3 regions of the Streptomyces sp. NPDC060002 genome follow, and region 3 is predicted to be linked to each of the others. Evidence: riboswitches for the same ligand, from Rfam matches in the RefSeq annotation. Region 3 holds a riboswitch; each other region holds the start of a gene.
What was found. A riboswitch is a leader RNA that binds a small molecule or an ion and turns the genes downstream of it on or off. The one in region 3 is predicted to bind cyclic di-AMP.

Region 1: linked by a shared signal. The riboswitch ahead of ACFWBD_RS14655 (M23 family metallopeptidase) and the one ahead of ACFWBD_RS23525 (transglycosylase family protein) in region 3 are both predicted to bind cyclic di-AMP.
Region 2: linked by a shared signal. The riboswitch ahead of ACFWBD_RS37695 (M23 family metallopeptidase) and the one ahead of ACFWBD_RS23525 (transglycosylase family protein) in region 3 are both predicted to bind cyclic di-AMP.

The regions. Positions count from the first base shown of each region.
Region 1 is NZ_JBHWUW010000013.1:26,817-32,420, reverse strand. It holds gene ACFWBD_RS14665 (M16 family metallopeptidase) at 1-827, shown strand, start outside; gene ACFWBD_RS14660 (M16 family metallopeptidase) at 824-2,212, shown strand; cyclic di-AMP (ydaO/yuaA leader) riboswitch at 2,414-2,582, shown strand; gene ACFWBD_RS14655 (M23 family metallopeptidase) at 2,597-3,352, shown strand; gene ACFWBD_RS14650 (GntR family transcriptional regulator) at 3,541-4,236, shown strand; gene ACFWBD_RS14645 (HPr family phosphocarrier protein) at 4,418-4,699, opposite strand; gene ACFWBD_RS14640 (GNAT family N-acetyltransferase) at 4,880-5,604, shown strand, end outside.
Region 2 is NZ_JBHWUW010000075.1:21,249-26,852, forward strand. It holds gene ACFWBD_RS37690 (aldo/keto reductase) at 1-606, opposite strand, end outside; gene ACFWBD_RS37695 (M23 family metallopeptidase) at 760-1,782, opposite strand; cyclic di-AMP (ydaO/yuaA leader) riboswitch at 1,790-1,958, opposite strand; tRNA gene ACFWBD_RS37700 (tRNA-Met) at 2,272-2,345, opposite strand; gene ACFWBD_RS37705 (dihydrofolate reductase family protein) at 2,417-3,544, opposite strand; gene ACFWBD_RS37710 (MarR family winged helix-turn-helix transcriptional regulator) at 3,599-4,114, shown strand; gene ribA (GTP cyclohydrolase II) at 4,266-4,907, shown strand; gene ACFWBD_RS37720 (NUDIX domain-containing protein) at 4,885-5,604, opposite strand, start outside.
Region 3 is NZ_JBHWUW010000027.1:62,254-67,857, reverse strand. It holds gene ACFWBD_RS23540 (hypothetical protein) at 1-857, shown strand, start outside; gene ACFWBD_RS23535 (cytochrome P450) at 854-2,149, shown strand; gene ACFWBD_RS23530 (transglycosylase family protein) at 2,355-3,368, shown strand; cyclic di-AMP (ydaO/yuaA leader) riboswitch at 3,576-3,762, shown strand; gene ACFWBD_RS23525 (transglycosylase family protein) at 3,766-4,482, shown strand; gene eno (phosphopyruvate hydratase) at 4,928-5,604, shown strand, end outside.

The sequences.
Region 1 (5,604 bases), on a different contig from region 3:
CGCCGATCGGCTCGATGGCCGACCTGGACGCGGCGACCCTGGAGGACGCGCGCGCGTTCTTCCGCACGTACTACGCGCCCAACAACGCGGTCCTTTCCGTGGTCGGCGACATCGACCCGGAGCAGACCCTCGCCTGGGTCGAGAAGTACTTCGGCTCGATCCCCGGCCACGACGGCAAGCCCGCGCCCCGTGACGGCGGACTGCCCGAGGTCATCGGCGAACAGCTGCGCGAGATCGTCGAGGAGGAGGTGCCGGCCCGTGCGCTGATGGCCGCCTACCGGCTGCCCGAGGACGGCACGCGTGCGTGCGACGCCGCCGACCTGGCGCTCACCGTCCTCGGCGGCGGCGAGTCCTCCCGCCTCTACAACCGGCTGGTGCGCCGCGACCGTACGGCCGTCGCCGCCGGCTTCGGCCTGCTGCGGCTCGCCGGAGCGCCCTCCCTGGGCTGGCTGGACGTGAAGACGTCCGGCGACGTCGAGGTGCCCGTCATCGAGACGGCCATCGACGAGGAGCTCGCCCGGTTCGCCGAGGAGGGCCCCACGGCCGAGGAAATGGAGCGGGCCCAGGCGCAGTTGGAGCGTGAGTGGCTCGACCGGCTCGGCACGGTCGCCGGCCGCGCCGACGAACTGTGCCGGTTCGCCGTGCTGTTCGGTGACCCGCAGCTCGCCCTCACCGCCGTGCAGCGCGTGCTGGACGTGACGCCGGAGGAGGTGCAGGAGATCGCCAAGGCCCGCCTGCGCCCCGACAACCGCGCGGTGCTCGTCTACGAGCCGACCGCCGCCGAAGCCCCCGCCGACCAGGACGAGAACGAGGAGGCGGCCCGGTGACCGAGCTCGCCACGATGGACTTCCACCCCCAGCCCCGGGCGGGCGAGGCCAAGCCGTGGGCGTTCCCGGCGCCCGAGCGCACCGCGCTGGCCAACGGCCTGACCGTGCTGCACTGCCACCGTCCCGGCCAGCAGGTCGTCGCCGTCGAGATCCTCCTCGACGCACCCCTGGACGCCGAACCGGCCGACCTCGACGGCGTCGCCACGATCATGGCGCGTGCCTTCTCCGAGGGCACCGACAAGCACTCCGCCGAGGAGTTCGCCGCCGAACTGGAGCGCTCCGGCGCCACCCTGGACGCGCACGCCGATCACCCCGGCGTCCGGCTGAGCCTCGAAGTGCCGGCCTCGCGCCTGTCCAAGGGCCTCGGTCTGCTCGCCGACGCCCTGAGGGCCCCCGCGTTCGCCGACAGCGAGGTCGAGCGCCTCGTCCGCAACCGCCTGGACGAGATCCCGCACGAGCTGGCCAACCCCTCCCGGCGCGCCGCCAAGGAGCTCTCCAAGGAGCTGTTCCCGGCCACCGCGCGGATGTCGCGCCCACGCCAGGGCACCGCGGAGACGGTCGAGAAGATCGACTCCGCTGCCGTACGCGCCTTCTACGAGAAGCACGTCCGTCCCGCCACGGCCACCGCCGTGGTCGTCGGCGACCTCACCGGCGTCGACCTGGAGGCGCTCCTCGGCGACACCCTGGGCGCCTGGACGGGCTCCTCGGCCCAGCCGCGGCCCGTGCCGCCGGTGACCGCCGACGACACCGGCCGCGTCGTCATCGTGGACCGTCCCGGCGCCGTCCAGACGCAGTTGCTGATCGGCCGGATCGGCGCCGACCGGCACGACCGTGTGTGGCCCGCGCAGGTGCTCGGCACGTACTGCCTCGGTGGCACCCTCACCTCCCGGCTGGACCGTGTCCTGCGGGAGGAGAAGGGCTACACCTACGGTGTCCGCGCGTTCGGGCAGGTCCTGCGGTCCGCCCCCGACGGCTCGGGCGCCGCGATGCTCGCCATCAGCGGGTCCATCGACACCCCGAACACCGGTCCCGCTCTGGACGACCTGTGGAAGGTGCTGCGCACCCTCGCCGCAGAGGGGCTGACCGACGCCGAGCGGGACATCGCCGTGCAGAACCTGGTCGGTGTGGCGCCGCTGAAGTTCGAGACCGCCGCGGCCGTCGCCGGCACGCTGGCCGACCAGGTCGAGCAGCACCTGCCCGACGACTTCCAGGCCACGCTGTACCAGCAGCTCGCCGCGACCGGCACGGTGGAGGCCACCGCGGCGGCCGTGAACGCCTTCCCGGTGGACCGGCTGGTGACCGTTCTCGTGGGGGACGCGGCCCAGATCAAGGAGCCGGTCGAGGCCCTCGGCATCGGCGAGGTGAAGGTCGTGTCCGCGGAGTAGGTCCCGGCAACGGCACACGCGTGCGGGGGCCCTGGTCGACGAAAGCGTCACCAGGGCCTCCCCATGTCCGAATTGATGCGGAGGTTGCCTGTCTGCCCTGTGGGATGCGCTACAAAAACCGGGATCCGTTTGAGGATTGAAACCCCGCCGCTTAGCGTCATCCGGGCTGTTCGTCAGGCAGTGCGCCGCAGCCGCGGCACCGGACAGTCATCGCCGAGTCCCCGTACGGCGCGAGCCAGGGGAGCCGGGGACCCAATTGTGAAGTCCCTGGGGTGAATCGGACGCCCGCGCGTGAACGCGAGGGGGTCCGTAGGAGACCTTCCTGCTCCGAACCCGTCAGCTAACCCGGTAGGCGAGAGGGAAGGAAAGGACACCCCCGACTTCATGGCGTTCACCAGCGCCCCCGGGAAGCACCGTCGGCCCAGCCGGATGCAGCGCAGCAGCGTTCGCGCGGCGGGCATCGCGGCGCTCACCACCACCGGTGTCATGGCCACCGTCGCCTCCACCCCGGCCTTCGCCGCCGAGCCCACCCCCGAGCAGACCGGGCTGATCCCCGTCGTGACCGCCGGCGAGTCCGCAGCCGAGTCCGTCGCGGAGCAGGTCGACGACCAGGTCGCCCGGCAGAAGCAGGCCGCCTTCGAGGAGGCCGCCCGTCAGGCCGCCGCCAAGAAGGCCGTGGAGGAGCGCGAGGCACGCGTGCGTGCCGCCCGCGAGGCCGAGCGCAAGCGCCTCAACACCTTCGTGCTGCCGATCACCGGTTCCTACGTCTCCACCAGTTACCAGGCCAGCAGCTCGCTGTGGTCCTCCGGCAGCCACACCGGCGTCGACTTCCACGCCGCGAGCGGTACCTCCGTGCACTCGGTCGGCTCCGGCACCGTGGTCGAGGCCGGCTGGGGCGGGTCCTACGGCAACCAGATCGTGATCAAGATGAACGACGGGACCTACACCCAGTACGGTCACCTGTCGTCCCTCGCGGTGTCGGTGGGCCAGACGGTCACCCCGGGCGAGCGGATCGGCCTGTCCGGCGCCACCGGCAACGTCACCGGCGCGCATCTGCACTTCGAGGCCCGCACCACCGCGGAGTACGGCTCGGACATCGACCCGGTCGCCTACCTCCGCAACCACGGCGTGAACGTCTGACGACTCACGGCGACAGATCGTCTTGCCCCGGCCCTTGCGGCCGGGGCTTTCGCTGTTTCCGAGGCCCTGCTGTCCAAAAAATATCCCTGGATTCCGGCCCGCCATCGGAAATTCCCGCTCATTGCAATAGAGTCACGGAACACACGTCAATCGTCGACGTTTCACGGGGATTAAGGCGGAGGTCCGTCATGCGTATTCCGGCGCACTCGGTGTGCACGGCCATTCGGGACGACATCGTCGCGGGTGTCTACGAGCGCGGCAGCCGCCTCACCGAGGAGCTCCTCGCCCGCCGCTACGGCGTTTCCCGCGTCCCGGTCCGAGAGGCGCTGCGCACGCTGGAGGCCGAGGGCTTCGTCGTCACGCGGCGGCACGCGGGCGCGTGCGTCGCGGAGCCGACCGAGCAGGAGGCGGCGGACCTGTTGGAGATGCGCATGCTGCTGGAGCCGCTCGGCGCCTCACGGGCCGCCCAGCGGCGCACCGAGGCCCATCTGAAGGTGCTGCGCGGACTCGTCCGGCTGGGCCAGGAGCGGGCCAGGCGGGGCAACAGCGAGGATCTGCGCTCCCTGGGGAGCTGGTTCCACGAGACCCTCGCCCAGTCCTCCGGAAGCCATGCCCTGACGTCGATGCTCACTCAGCTCCGCCACAAGATCGCCTGGATGTACGCGGTGGAGGCGCCGGCCAGCCCCGTGGAGTCATGGGCGGAGCACGGCGCGATCGTGGACGCGGTGGCGCGCGGCGACGGCGAGCGCGCGCGGGCGATCACGGCGCTGCACACCGAGCGCGCGACGACCGCGCACCGGCTGCGCTTTCCCGGCAACCCCGAGCGCGCCGACCGTGTGAGAACTTCGCAACCTCCCGTAAACATGACGGGTCTGCGGCATTAACACGGGGGCCGTATACAAAGAGGGGATAATTCGCGGGGGATTATTTCTGCTGCCCGTGACGGGAAATGCGAAGGGCTCGCCCGATAATTCGGACGAGCCCTTCGGGGTCAGCGGGACGGCGCCTTTCAAGTGGCGAACACCGCAACCGTCAATTGGGCGACCCGTTAAGGGGTGCGCACGCTCAGACGGTCTCGGGGAGCTCCTCGAGACCCTCGGCGACCAGCTTCGCGAGCCGGTCGAGGGCGGCGTCGGCGCCGTCGGCCTCGGAGGCGAGGACGATCTCCTCGCCGCCCTGGGCGCCCAGGCCGAGAACGGCCAGCATGGAGGCCGCGTTGACGGGGTTGCCGTCGGCCTTGGCGATCGTCACCGGGATACCTGCGGCCGTGGCGGCCCGGACGAAGATGGAAGCGGGGCGGGCGTGAAGGCCCTCGGCCCAGCCGACGTTGACGCGGCGCTCAGCCATGTGATGCTGCCCTTCAGTGTTCAGGTTGTCTAGACCAGTGTTCCACACGTGAAGCGAGTGAGGGAGGGGTCGTGTGGGGTTCCCTCCCGACGTGGACGTCGGATCGCGGCCTCGATCCGACGTGCGTCCTCCACAGACTGCCTCGCGCCGTTGTCGTACGCGAGCCGTACTGTGGGCCCCATGCAGAGCGCGTCGGACCGGCACGAGTACCCCGCCCACTGGGAGGCCGACGTGGTGCTGCGCGACGGCGGCACCGCGCGCATCCGCCCCATCACCATCGATGACGCCGAGCGCCTGGTCAGCTTCTACGAGCAGGTTTCGGACGAGTCGAAGTACTACCGCTTCTTCGCGCCCTACCCGCGCCTGTCCGACAAGGACGTCCACCGCTTCACGCACCACGACTTTGTGGACCGGGTGGGACTCGCGGCCACGGTCGGCGGCGAGTTCATCGCCACCGTACGCTATGACCGCATTGGTGCCGACGGCATGGCGGCCTCGGCGCCGGCCGACGAGGCCGAGGTCGCGTTCCTCGTGCAGGACGCCCACCAGGGCAGGGGCGTCGCCTCCGCGCTGCTCGAGCACATCGCGGCCGTGGCACGCGAGCGCGACATCCGCCGCTTCGCGGCCGAGGTCCTCCCCGCCAACACCAAGATGATCAAGGTGTTCACGGACGCCGGTTACACCCAGAAGCGCAGCTTCGAGGACGGCGTCGTCCACCTGGAGTTCGGCCTCGAACCCACCGAGCGCTCCGTCGCCGTGCAGCGCGCGCGGGAACAGCGCGCCGAGGCGCACTCCGTGGGCCGGCTGCTGGCGCCCGGCTCCGTAGCAGTCGTCGGCACCGGCCGCACTCCCGGCGGCGTCGGACGGAGCGTCCTCGGCAACCTCCGCGAGGCCGGCTTCACCGG
Region 2 (5,604 bases), on a different contig from region 3:
GCGGGCGGCGAGGTCCTGGAGGCCGCCCTCGTAGGTGTCGCGGGAGACCAGGTTGTAGTGGGGCTGGAGGGCGACGTACCGGGCCAGGCCCTCGCGGTCGGAGAACTCCAGGGACTCCCGGAGCCGCTCGGGCGAGATGTTGGAGGCGGCGATGTGCCGCACCTTGCCCGCCCGCACCAGCTCGTCGAGCGCGCCGATGATCTCCTCGACGGGCACCTCGGGCTTGTCGAAGTGCGTGTAGTAGAGGTCGATGTGGTCGGTGCCCAGACGGCGGAGCGAGGCGTCGGCGGCGGCCTTGATGTTGTCGGCGGTCAGACCGGGGAACTCGGGGTGCTGGCTCACCTTGGTGGCGATCACGACGTCGTCGCGGTTGCCCCGGGCCTTCACCCACCTGCCGATGATGGTCTCGGACTCACCACCGCTGTTTCCCTCGATCCACGCCGTGTAGGAGTCGGCGGTGTCGACGAAGTTGCCGCCCGCGGCCGCGTAGGCGTCGAGTACGGCGAAGGAGGCCGTCTCGTCGGCGGTCCAGCCGAAGACGTTGCCGCCGAGGGAGAGCGGGAAGACCTCGAGGTCGGAGGAGCCGAGCTTGCGAAGAGAAGTCATGCTTCGTCTCAACGGGCGCCGACGGCCCGCCCATTCCGGGCGTGACGCGAAGAACATGTGAACGGCGCCTGTGGACGGCACGGACGGCAGCCCCGACGCGGAGGGCGTCGGGGCTGCCGGGGTGGATCAGGGTGTCCTCGGGAGAGGAACCGGTCAGGGGTTGAGGCCCTTGCCGCGCAGCCAGGCCGCCGGGTCGATGCCGTCGGCGCTGCCGTTCGGGTGGACCTCGAGGTGGAGGTGGGCCCCGGTGACGTTCCCGGTCGCGCCCACGCGGCCGATCACATCACCGGTGGCGACCTTCTGGCCGACACTGACGCTGATCGACGACTGGTGGCAGAACCACAGCTCGGTGCCGTCGTCCAGAGTCAGGATGGTGCGGTAGCCGTAGGAACCGGCCCAGCCGGCCTCGGTGATGGTGCCGCTGTGGACGGCCTTGATGAGCGTGCCCGTCGGCGCGGCGAAGTCCAGACCCGTGTGGTAGCCGGAGGACCAGAGGGCACCGGCCTGGCCGAAGGTCGAGGTGATGGTGTACGAGGAGGTCGGCAGCGTGTACTGCTTGGCCAGCTCGGCCAGGCGCGCGGCCTCGGCCTTCGCGGCGGCTTCCTCGGCGGCCTTCTTCTTGGCGGCGGCGGCCTTGGCCTCCGCCTCCTTCTCGGCCTTGGCGGCGGCGTCGGACTCGGCCTTGGCCGCGGCGGCGAGGGCCTTGACCTCGACCTGCGACTGCTGTGACTCGGCCTGCGCCATGATCCGGCTGCGCAGTGCCTCGCCGGCGTCGGCTGCGTTCTCCTCGGTGTCCACGGCGGCTTCGGAGCCGAAGCCGGCGAGGGCCGGGGCGGTTTCCGGGGCGGGCTCGTCGTCGGAGATGAGCGAACCCACGTTGGGCAGGTCCGGCATCGAGATCGAGACGGGCGCCTTGCCGGTGTTGGCGCTGGCCATGCCACCCGCGCTGACGGCGGCTATGACGCCGACGCCGAGGACGGTGGAGCTGCGGGCGAATCCGCCGCCGCGCTGCTTGGCGACGCGGTGCTTGCCGCGTACCGGGCGAGTGGACTCCGCGGTGGGGTTCCACTCCTCCCAAGGGCCCTCGTCGGTGCGGTAGCCGCCGTAGCCGAAGGTCTCGGTGGACCGCTGGCTGGGGGCGTAAGGGGCCTCGGGGGCAGGCGGGTTGGACGCCACGCGGGCGCACTCCTTTCCTTCCGTCGCCTACCGGGTTAGCTGACGGGTTCGGAGCGGGAAGGTCTCCTACGCGCGTATACCGGTCGTGGACTCTGCGAGTTCACGAAGGCTTCCGCGTGATTCACCCCAAGGTGGTGGTTCCCCGGTTCCCTTGCGGGATTCGGCACGTGCCGCACGGAGCCGACTCTGGTGCCGGCTGGGACGACCGCGCTGCGTTATCGAACGTTAATAGACCCGGGGGTGGGTTTCCAAGCTGTTCCTCTTGATCAACAACATTTCCGGCCTGGACTTTTGGGCCAGCAGCGGTGAAAAACGGGCGAGTTGACCGCGCCTCGACATTCCCCGGAAACGCTTCATCAGTCACGGAAGTTTTGATGGTGACCCAGTCGTTATGCGCAGGGCGGTCGTCCGGTCACCAAGAGTGAGGGAGCGGTCGACGAAAAGACCGAAGGCCGGAGCCCTTTCGGATTCCGGCCTTCGGTTCATCAGTAGCGGGGACAGGATTTGAACCTGCGACCTCTGGGTTATGAGCCCAGCGAGCTACCGAGCTGCTCCACCCCGCGGCGATGAACACAACTGTACGCCATCAGCGGGGCAGAAAGCACATCGGTTGATCCACGGGGCCCCGGCGGCCTCAGAGGAGGTGGCGGTTCGGCTCCTTCGCCCGCTCCTCGTGCTCCGGGAGCACGAGGACGTCGACGCCCTGGGCCGTGAGCAGACCGGTCCCGTCCGCCTCCGTGACGAACGTGTCCGGCTCGCGCCAGGCCGTGACCACCCTGCGCAGCCCCGCGTCGAGGATGAGGCGGGCGCAGGGGGCCGGGCGGGAGGAGCGGCGGGCGCAGGGTTCGAGGCTGCTGTAGACGGTGGCCGCGGACAGCCGGGGGTCGGCGGGGTCGAGCTTCGCGAGGGCCGCCTCCTCGGCGTGCACGACCGGGTCGCCGGCCTCGCGGGAGTGGCCTCGGGCCAGCTCCGTGCCGTCGGCGGCCACGATCACCGCACCGACACTGAAGGCGGTCTCCGACGGCGGACAGTCGGCCGCGAGTTCGCAGGCGAGGGCCAGCCAGTGCCTGTCGGCTGCGGCGGGCAGCGGTCCGGCGCCGGGGGCGGTGGGCTCGTAGCGGTTCAGGACGACGTCCTCGATGCGCCGGCTCTCCACCAGGCGCAGGCGTCCGCCCTGGTAGCCGCCGGGTCCGAAGAGGCGGGGCGCGGCCGGGTCGCCCACGAAGAGCGGGGCGAGGACCAGCTGGAGTTCGTCGGCGAGGCCCTGCCGGAGCAGCTGGGTGTGGATCGTTCCGCCGCCCTCGACCATGAGGCGCCGTACCCCGCGCTCGTCGTGGAGGTGTTCGAGGAGACGGCGCCAGTCCAGTTCGGGGCCGAGCGGGACGGCGTCCGCGGCGATGCCGAGGGCGCGGACCCGTGCGGCGCCCTTCTCCGTCGTGTACACGACCTTCTCGCCGCCCGTGTGCCAGAAGTTCGCCGCCGGGTCGAGGTCGCCGGAGCCGCTGACGGTGACCTTGAGGGGGTACGGCGGCCGGCCGGCGGCCACCCGGGCGGCGCGGCGCTCGGGGGAGTTCACGAGGAGCCGGGGATTGTCGGCGCGGATGGTGCCGGCGCCGATGAGGATGGCGTCGACGGAGGCTCGTACCTCGTCGACGCGGTCGAAGTCGGCGCGGCCGGACAGGAGCAGGCGCTCGGGCGTGGTGTCGTCCAGGTAGCCGTCGAGGGACACGGCGGCGGACAGCAGGACGTACGGGTACGGCATCGACGCGGCTCCCCGGGTCTTGGTTCAAGTTTGAAACAAACCTACACTGGCTGTATGACGACTCGCTGGCTGTCCCCTGAGGAGCAGCGCGCCTGGCGCGCCTACGTCGCCGGCTACCTCCTGCTGGAGGACGCGATCGACCGGCAGCTCCAGCAGGAGGCCGGCCTGCCTCATCTGTACTACTCCATCCTCGCCAACCTCTCCGAGACACCGGAGCGGCGGCTGCGGATGACCGACCTCGCGGAGCAGCTGAAGATCACCCGCAGCAGGCTGACGTACGCGGTGACGCGCCTGGAGAAGGACGGACTGCTGCGGCGGGAGGAGTGCCGCTGGGACAAGCGCGGGACCGTCGCGGCCCTGACGGACCAGGGTATGGCGGCCTTGGAGAACCTGGCGCCCGGCCATGTCGAGACGGTCCGCTCCGCCCTCTTCGACCGGCTCACTCCCGAGCAGGTGGGGCAGCTGGAGGAGATCTTCACGCAGGTCGTGCTGGGGTTCCAGGACGGCGACGAGGCGGCCCCGCGGGAACTGCCGTGGCGCCGCCGCTCGTCGCCCTGTTCGGGAACCTGATCACCGCGGGCGCATGAGGTGCGCGCCACAATCCCGTTGCTTCAAATTTAAAGCATGGGGTAGGGTCTCGATTCGTTGGATCTGCTTCAAATCTGAAGCACAAAGCGGCCCGGTGCCGCCTTGCCACCGTCCTCCGGACCCGGGAGACCGCATGCCCGACACCCCCTCCGCCACCCCACGCGCCCGCGTCCGGGTACCGCTGCGCTTCCCCGACGGCTACTCCGTCGACGCCGAACTGGTCACCTTCCACGGACTCGCCGACGGCCAGGAACACATCGCCGTCGTCCTCGGCGAGCCGGCGCCCGGGGCCACCCCCCTGGTCCGGCTGCACTCCGAGTGCCTGACCGGTGACGTCTTCGGCTCCGCCCGCTGCGACTGCGGGCCGCAACTGCGCGAGGCGGTCGAGCGCATAGCCGGGACCGGCGGTGTCCTGCTCTACCTCCGCCAGGAGGGCCGCGGCATCGGCCTCTACAACAAGCTCGACGCGTACGCCCTCCAGGACCAGGGCCTGGACACCTACGAGGCCAACGCCGCGCTCGGCCTGCCCGAGGACGACCGCGACTACACGGCCGCCGCCCAGATGCTGCGCGCCCTGGGCATCACGAGCCTGGACCTGCTGTCCAACAACCCCGACAAGGCAGGCCAGTTGCGCGACCTGGGCATCGACGTCCACGACCGGGTCCCGACGGGCGTCTTCACGACCCCGCACAACGTCCGCTACCTGCGCGCGAAGGTCCTCCAGACGCAGCACACGCTGCCCCTGGCCGACCTCACCGGGCTGAGCGTGAGCTGACCGCCGACGGCCCGAACGGACCGTCCAGCGCGGCCCACTGGAGCAGCATGATGGTCTTCGCGTCGGCGATCGCGCCGGTGCGGACGAGGTCGAGGGCCTCCGTGAAGGGGAGTTCGACGACGGCGATGTCCTCGCCCTCGGCCGCCACGCCCGCCGTGCCGGCTCCGGGGACGGAGGCGTCGTAGGGGGCGGCGAAGAAGCTGAGGCGCTCGGTGACCGAACCGGGGCTCATGAACGCGTCGAAGACATGCTCGACGTCGTGCACCGCCCGTCCGGTCTCCTCGGCCGCCTCGCGGCGGATCGCCTCGCGCGGGTCGTCGCCGTCCAGGAGTCCGGCGGCGGCCTCCAGCAGCATGCCGTCCGGATGTCCGTTGACGTACGCGGGCAGCCGGAACTGCCGGGTGAGCAGGACGGTACGGCGCTCGGGGTCGTAGAGCAGGATCGTGGCGCCGTCGCCCCTGTCGTACGTCTCGCGCCGTTCGCGGCTCCAGTGGCCGTCGCTGTGCCGGTAGTCGAAGGTGGTGCGGCGCAGGACGGACCAGTCGCAGGCGAGGACCTCGACGTCGAGGACGCGGACCCGGTCGTTGCCCGTGAGATCGCGCCCGTGGCGGTCGAGTCCGGTACGGCCGCGGGGGTCCGGGACGTCGATGCCGGGGGTGCCGGGGGCGGGGCGGGACGGGGCGTCGTGGGAGCCGGA
Region 3 (5,604 bases):
TGCACTTCAACGTCCGTGCCACCGCCCACGTCGTCTTCTCGGCAAGGGCGCGGGACGGCGACGCCGGGGCGATGCACATGCTGAGCCTGCTCTCCGAGAACGAGGCAACGGCGCTGGACTGGCTGCGCAAGGCCGTGGACGCGGGGAAGACGGAGCTGGCGGGGCAGGTCGGCGAGCGGCTCCTCGGACAGGGGGAGGCGGAGGAGGCACTGCCGTATCTGCGGAGCGCGGCGGAGCGGAATCCGGACGGTCACGAGACGAGACTGGTCGGGGAGGCCCACCTCGCCCTGGCAGAGCAAGCGCTGAGCAGGGCGGCGCACGGCGGTGACATGGCGGCGGCACACCGACTGGGGGACCTGTTGCTCGGGCAGGGTGAGTTGAGCAGGGCGTCGCGCCACTACACGGAGGCCGAGGCGGGCGGGTACGCCCCGGTCGCCCGGAGCGCTGCCGTGTACTTCCTGCTGCGCTTCGAGGCCGAACTGGCCGAGGTACTGCTCACCCGTGCCGCCGCCTCCGGAGACGGGAAGGCCGCACGTCTGCTGAGTGACGCCCAGGAGCCGCGCCAGAGCCTGGACGACGCCGCGGAGTACTTCAACGCCGGCCACCCCCTGGACGCGGCCCACCACGGTGCCGTACTGGAGAAGATGGGGCTCCTGGAGCAGGCCCGCACGGACTACGAACAGGGCTGCGCCGACGGCGACGCCTACGCCGCCTATCGCCTCGCCCTCCTCCTCGACAAACAGAGCAACTTCAGCGAGGCCACCCTCTGGTACCGCAAGGCCGCCGACATGGGGCACCCCGGCGCGCGGAAGGCCCTCGCGGAACACGTCGAGGACACCGCTACGGTCAAGGAGTGACCGAGCAGCCCGACACAGACAACCCGGACAGCACCGCTCCCGAACTCTTCACCTGGGAGTTCGCGACCGACCCCTACCCCGCCTACGCCTGGCTGCGCGAGCACGCGCCCGTGCACCGCACCGTGTTGCCCAGTGGTGTCGAGGCCTGGCTGGTCACCCGGTACGGCGACGCGAAACAGGCCCTCGCCGACCAGCGGCTCTCCAAGAACCCGGCGCATCATGACGAACCGGCGCACGCCAAGGGCAAGACCGGCATCCCCGGTGAGCGCAAGGCCGAGCTGATGACGCATCTGCTCAACATCGACCCGCCGGACCACACCCGGCTGCGACGGCTCGTCAGCAAGGCCTTCACGCCCCGCCGGGTCGCCGAGTTCGCGCCGCGCGTCCAGGAGCTGACGGATCAGCTCATCGACCGGTTCGCCGCCGAGGGCGGTGCCGACCTCATCCACGACTTCGCCTTTCCTCTCCCCATCTACGCGATCTGCGACCTCCTGGGCGTCCCCCGCGAGGACCAGGACGACTTCCGCGACTGGGCGGGGATGATGATCCGGCACGGCGGGGGCCCGAGGGGCGGGGTCGCGCGGTCGGTGAAGAAGATGCGCGGGTACCTGCTGGAGCTCATCCACCGCAAGCGCGCGGAGCTCCCCGCCGACCCGGCTCCCGGCGAGGACCTCCTCTCCGGTCTGATCCGCGCCTCGGACCATGGCGAGCACCTCACCGAGAACGAGGCCGCCGCCATGGCCTTCATCCTGCTGTTCGCCGGCTTCGAGACGACCGTCAATCTCATCGGCAACGGCACCTACGCCCTCCTCACCCACCCCGAGCAGCGCGAACGCCTCCAGCGGTCGCTCACCGAGGACGACGGCGACCGCGGCCTCCTCGAAACCGGCGTCGAGGAACTCCTGCGCTACGACGGCCCCGTGGAGCTCGCCACCTGGCGGTTCGCGACCGAGCCGCTGAGCGTCGGCGGGCAGGACATCGCGCCGGGCGACCCCGTCCTCGTCGTACTGGCGGCGGCCGACCGTGACCCGGCGCGCTTCTCGGACCCCGACACCCTCGACCTGTCCCGCCGCGACAACCAGCACCTCGGCTACGGCCATGGCATCCACTACTGCCTGGGCGCCCCGCTGGCCCGGCTGGAGGGCCAGACCGCGCTGGCCACCCTCCTGACCCGGCTGCCCGACCTCCGACTGGCCGTGGATCCGGCCGAGTTGAGGTGGCGCGGTGGGCTCATCATGCGCGGATTGCGGACTTTGCCGGTCGAGTTCACTCCGGTGCAATCCGGCTCATAAGCGGTCCATGTCTGACCGGATGTCAGCCGGAGTGTGACCGTTCGGCGGAGCAAAGGTGACCAACACTCAAGTCTGTGATCTTCACGTGATCTGCGCGGCATTAACTTGTGACAAGTGATCGTCTGCCGATACGTTCACTCGTCAGCGCGGAACATCGGTCTCACCCGCCGCGCCGGTCAGTGCTGTCCAGAGAAAGGCCCCTCGCATGCTCTCCGGGAACGGTCGTCACCGTCGCCCCCGCCAGGCCCCGGCCCTCCTTGTCGCGGCCGGAGTGACGGGCTCCGCCATCGCCATCCCGCTGCTCGCCGCCTCCGGCGCGAGCGCGGCCGACGGCACGGTGTGGGACAAGGTGGCGCAGTGCGAGACCGGCGCCTCGTGGAGCGCCGACGACGGCGACGGCGAGTACGGCGGCCTGAGCCTCACCCAGAAGGACTGGGAGACGTACGGCGGCCTCGACTACGCGACGAGCCCGGACCTGGCCAGCCGCAGCCAGCAGATCGCCGTGGCGCAGAAGGTGCTCGCGGCCGACGGCATCGGGGCATGGGGCACCTGCGGGCTGACCTCCGGGCTCACCCAGGAGAACGGCGCACTGAACGTGGACACCGGCGTGGCGGACGACTCGTCCGACTCGTCCGACTCATCAGGGTCTTCCGGATTGTCCGACCTGTCCAGGGGGTTGTCCGGATCCTCGGGCTCCTCGACGAGCGGTGACTCCTCGACGGGATCGTCCGACTCGTCCGCCGATTCCTCCGGTTCGCCCTCGGCGTCCACTTCCTCCCCTTCGTCCTCTTCCTCCGCCGCCACGGATGACTCCGGCACGTCCGGCGGTTCCGGCGGCCGGGGTGACGGGTCGACGGGCGACGGTTCCCCCACGGCGACCCCGGAAACGGGCGACTCGGACAATTCCGGCCAGGATGAGGGCTCTTGGAGCCTCGTCGACACCAGCTCCCTCGGCTCCGGCCGCCACCGTGGCGCCACCGCCGACGAGGCGGCGACCAAGAGCGCGACCGACACCGGCGTGGACGGCACCACCACCGCCTCCGCCGGCCGGCATGCCGCGGCCACCTATGTCGTCCAGGAGGGCGACTCCCTCGCGTCCATCGCCGACTCCCTTGGCCTCGACGGCGGATGGCGCGCCCTCTACGCCGAGAACAGGGACCTCATCGGCGTCGACCCGAGCAACATCGCCGCCGGTCAGACCCTCGACACAGGGGTGTAATAGGGCGCAAAGCCCAAGAAAAACAGCGGGAGTTCACGTCACGCTTCGCGCCGAATGTCCGTTTTGGTGAAAGTGTGGGATGAGTCTCAGAAGCCCTGATCGTCTTTGAAATTCCGCCGATCGCGTGTCTACGGTCGAGGCCGCTCGGCAACCCGAGCCCCGGCCGTCGCAACGCCGAATCCTGCCAGCGACGACCCGGGAACAGTCGTCGCGTAAGCGCCGCAGGCAGGAGCGGGGGACCCAAGGTAAGTGCCGCGCCGGTCGGTCGACCGGAACGGCTCGGGGTGAAGCCACACCTCCCACGGAGCAGCGCTCCGGCGGACGAGGACGTGGCCGGGCAACTCACACGGCCCGAACCCGACAGCTCACCTCGCAGGCGTCGGTGAGGGGATCCACCATGCTGTTTTCCGCCAAGGGCAAGCACCGCCGCCCGTCCAAGGCGACCCGCGTCGCCGCGCTCGCCGGCGTCACCGGTGTCGCCATCGCCGCCCCGCTGATGGCGGCCGGCAGCGCCTCCGCCGCCACCGCCTCCGAGTGGGACGCGGTCGCCCAGTGCGAGGCCGGCGGCAACTGGTCCATCAACACCGGCAACGGCTACTACGGCGGCCTCCAGTTCTCGGCGTCCACCTGGGCCGCGTACGGCGGCACCGCCTACGCCTCCACCGCCGACCAGGCCTCCAAGTCCCAGCAGATAGCCATCGGCGAGAAGGTCCTCGCGGGCCAGGGCAAGGGTGCCTGGCCGGTCTGCGGCACCGGCCTGTCCGGCGCCGCCTACAACGGCGGCAGCGCCGGCTCCTCGAGCTCCGGCTCGGCCGGCTCCTCCGGTTCCTCCAGCTCGTCGAACAGCGGCGGCACCAGCAGCCGCTCGACCGAGGAGCAGAGCGCCTCCCGCTCGACCGACCGCCCGGCCGCCTCCAAGACGGTCACCACCCCGACCGGCGAGAAGGTCAAGAAGGGCGACGGCGAGTACAAGGTCGTCAAGGGCGACACCCTCAGCTCCATCGCCGAGAAGCACAAGGTCAAGGGCGGCTGGGCGAAGCTGTTCGAGCTGAACAAGGACATCGTCGTCGAAGCGGACCTCATCTACCCGGGCCAGCAGCTGCACCTGAAGTGACACTGCGCCTGAAGTGACACTGCGCCTGAAGTGACACTGCGCCTGAAGTGACAACTTCACATGCCGTGACACTGGGCCTGAAGTGTCATGGCACGTGAAGTGACACCTGGCCCCAAGAGAAGCCACAGCGCCCTCACATCCGAGGTCGGCACACTGAAGACCTCGTGAGGGTCACCCCCCGTCCCCACGGGCTCCCCGCTCCGGTGCGTGTTCCCCCGTACGCACCGGAGCGGGGTTTCTCTTTGCCCGTTCGTCACTTCCTGTCGGCCTTTCTCGGCCACCCCCTTTGTTCCGGGCGGAAACAATAGGTACGGTCTCCCTGTCCACGGGACGGTCGGTCGGCTGCCGACGGCTCCGGGGCGGTTAGGCTCTAGTCGCAAGGCTCAGCAAGGGATCGTCACGGTCCCTGGGCCCCGCACAACCAGCGTCACATCCCAAGAAGGAGATGCTCGTGCCGTCCATCGACGTCGTCGTAGCCCGGGAAATCCTGGACTCCCGAGGCAACCCCACGGTCGAGGTCGAGGTCGGCCTCGACGACGGCAGCACGGGTCGTGCCGCCGTTCCGTCCGGCGCCTCCACCGGTGCCTTCGAGGCCATCGAGCTCCGCGACGGTGACCCCAACCGCTACCTCGGCAAGGGTGTCGAGAAGGCCGTCCTCGCCGTCATCGAGCAGATCGGCCCGGAGCTCGTCGGCTACGACGCCACCGAGCAGCGCCTGATCGACCAGGCCATGTTCGACCTGGACGCCACCGACAACAAGGGCTCGCTCGGCGCCAACGCCATCCTCGGCGTCTCGCTCGCCGTCGCCCACGCCGCCTCCGAGGCCAGCGACCTGCCGCTGTTCCGCTACCTGGGCGGCCCCAACGCGCACCTGCTGCCGGTGCCGATGATGAACATCCTGAACGGCGGCTCGCACGCCGACTCCAACGTGGACATCCAGGAGTTCATGATCGCCCCGATCGGCGCGGAGACCTTCTCCGAGGCCCTGCGCTGGGGCGCCGAGGTCTACCACACCCTCAAGAAGGTGCTGAAGACCAAGGGCCTGTCCACCGGCCTCGGCGACGAGGGCGGCTTCGCCCCGAACCTGGAGTCCAACCGCGCCGCGCTCGACCTCATCCTCGA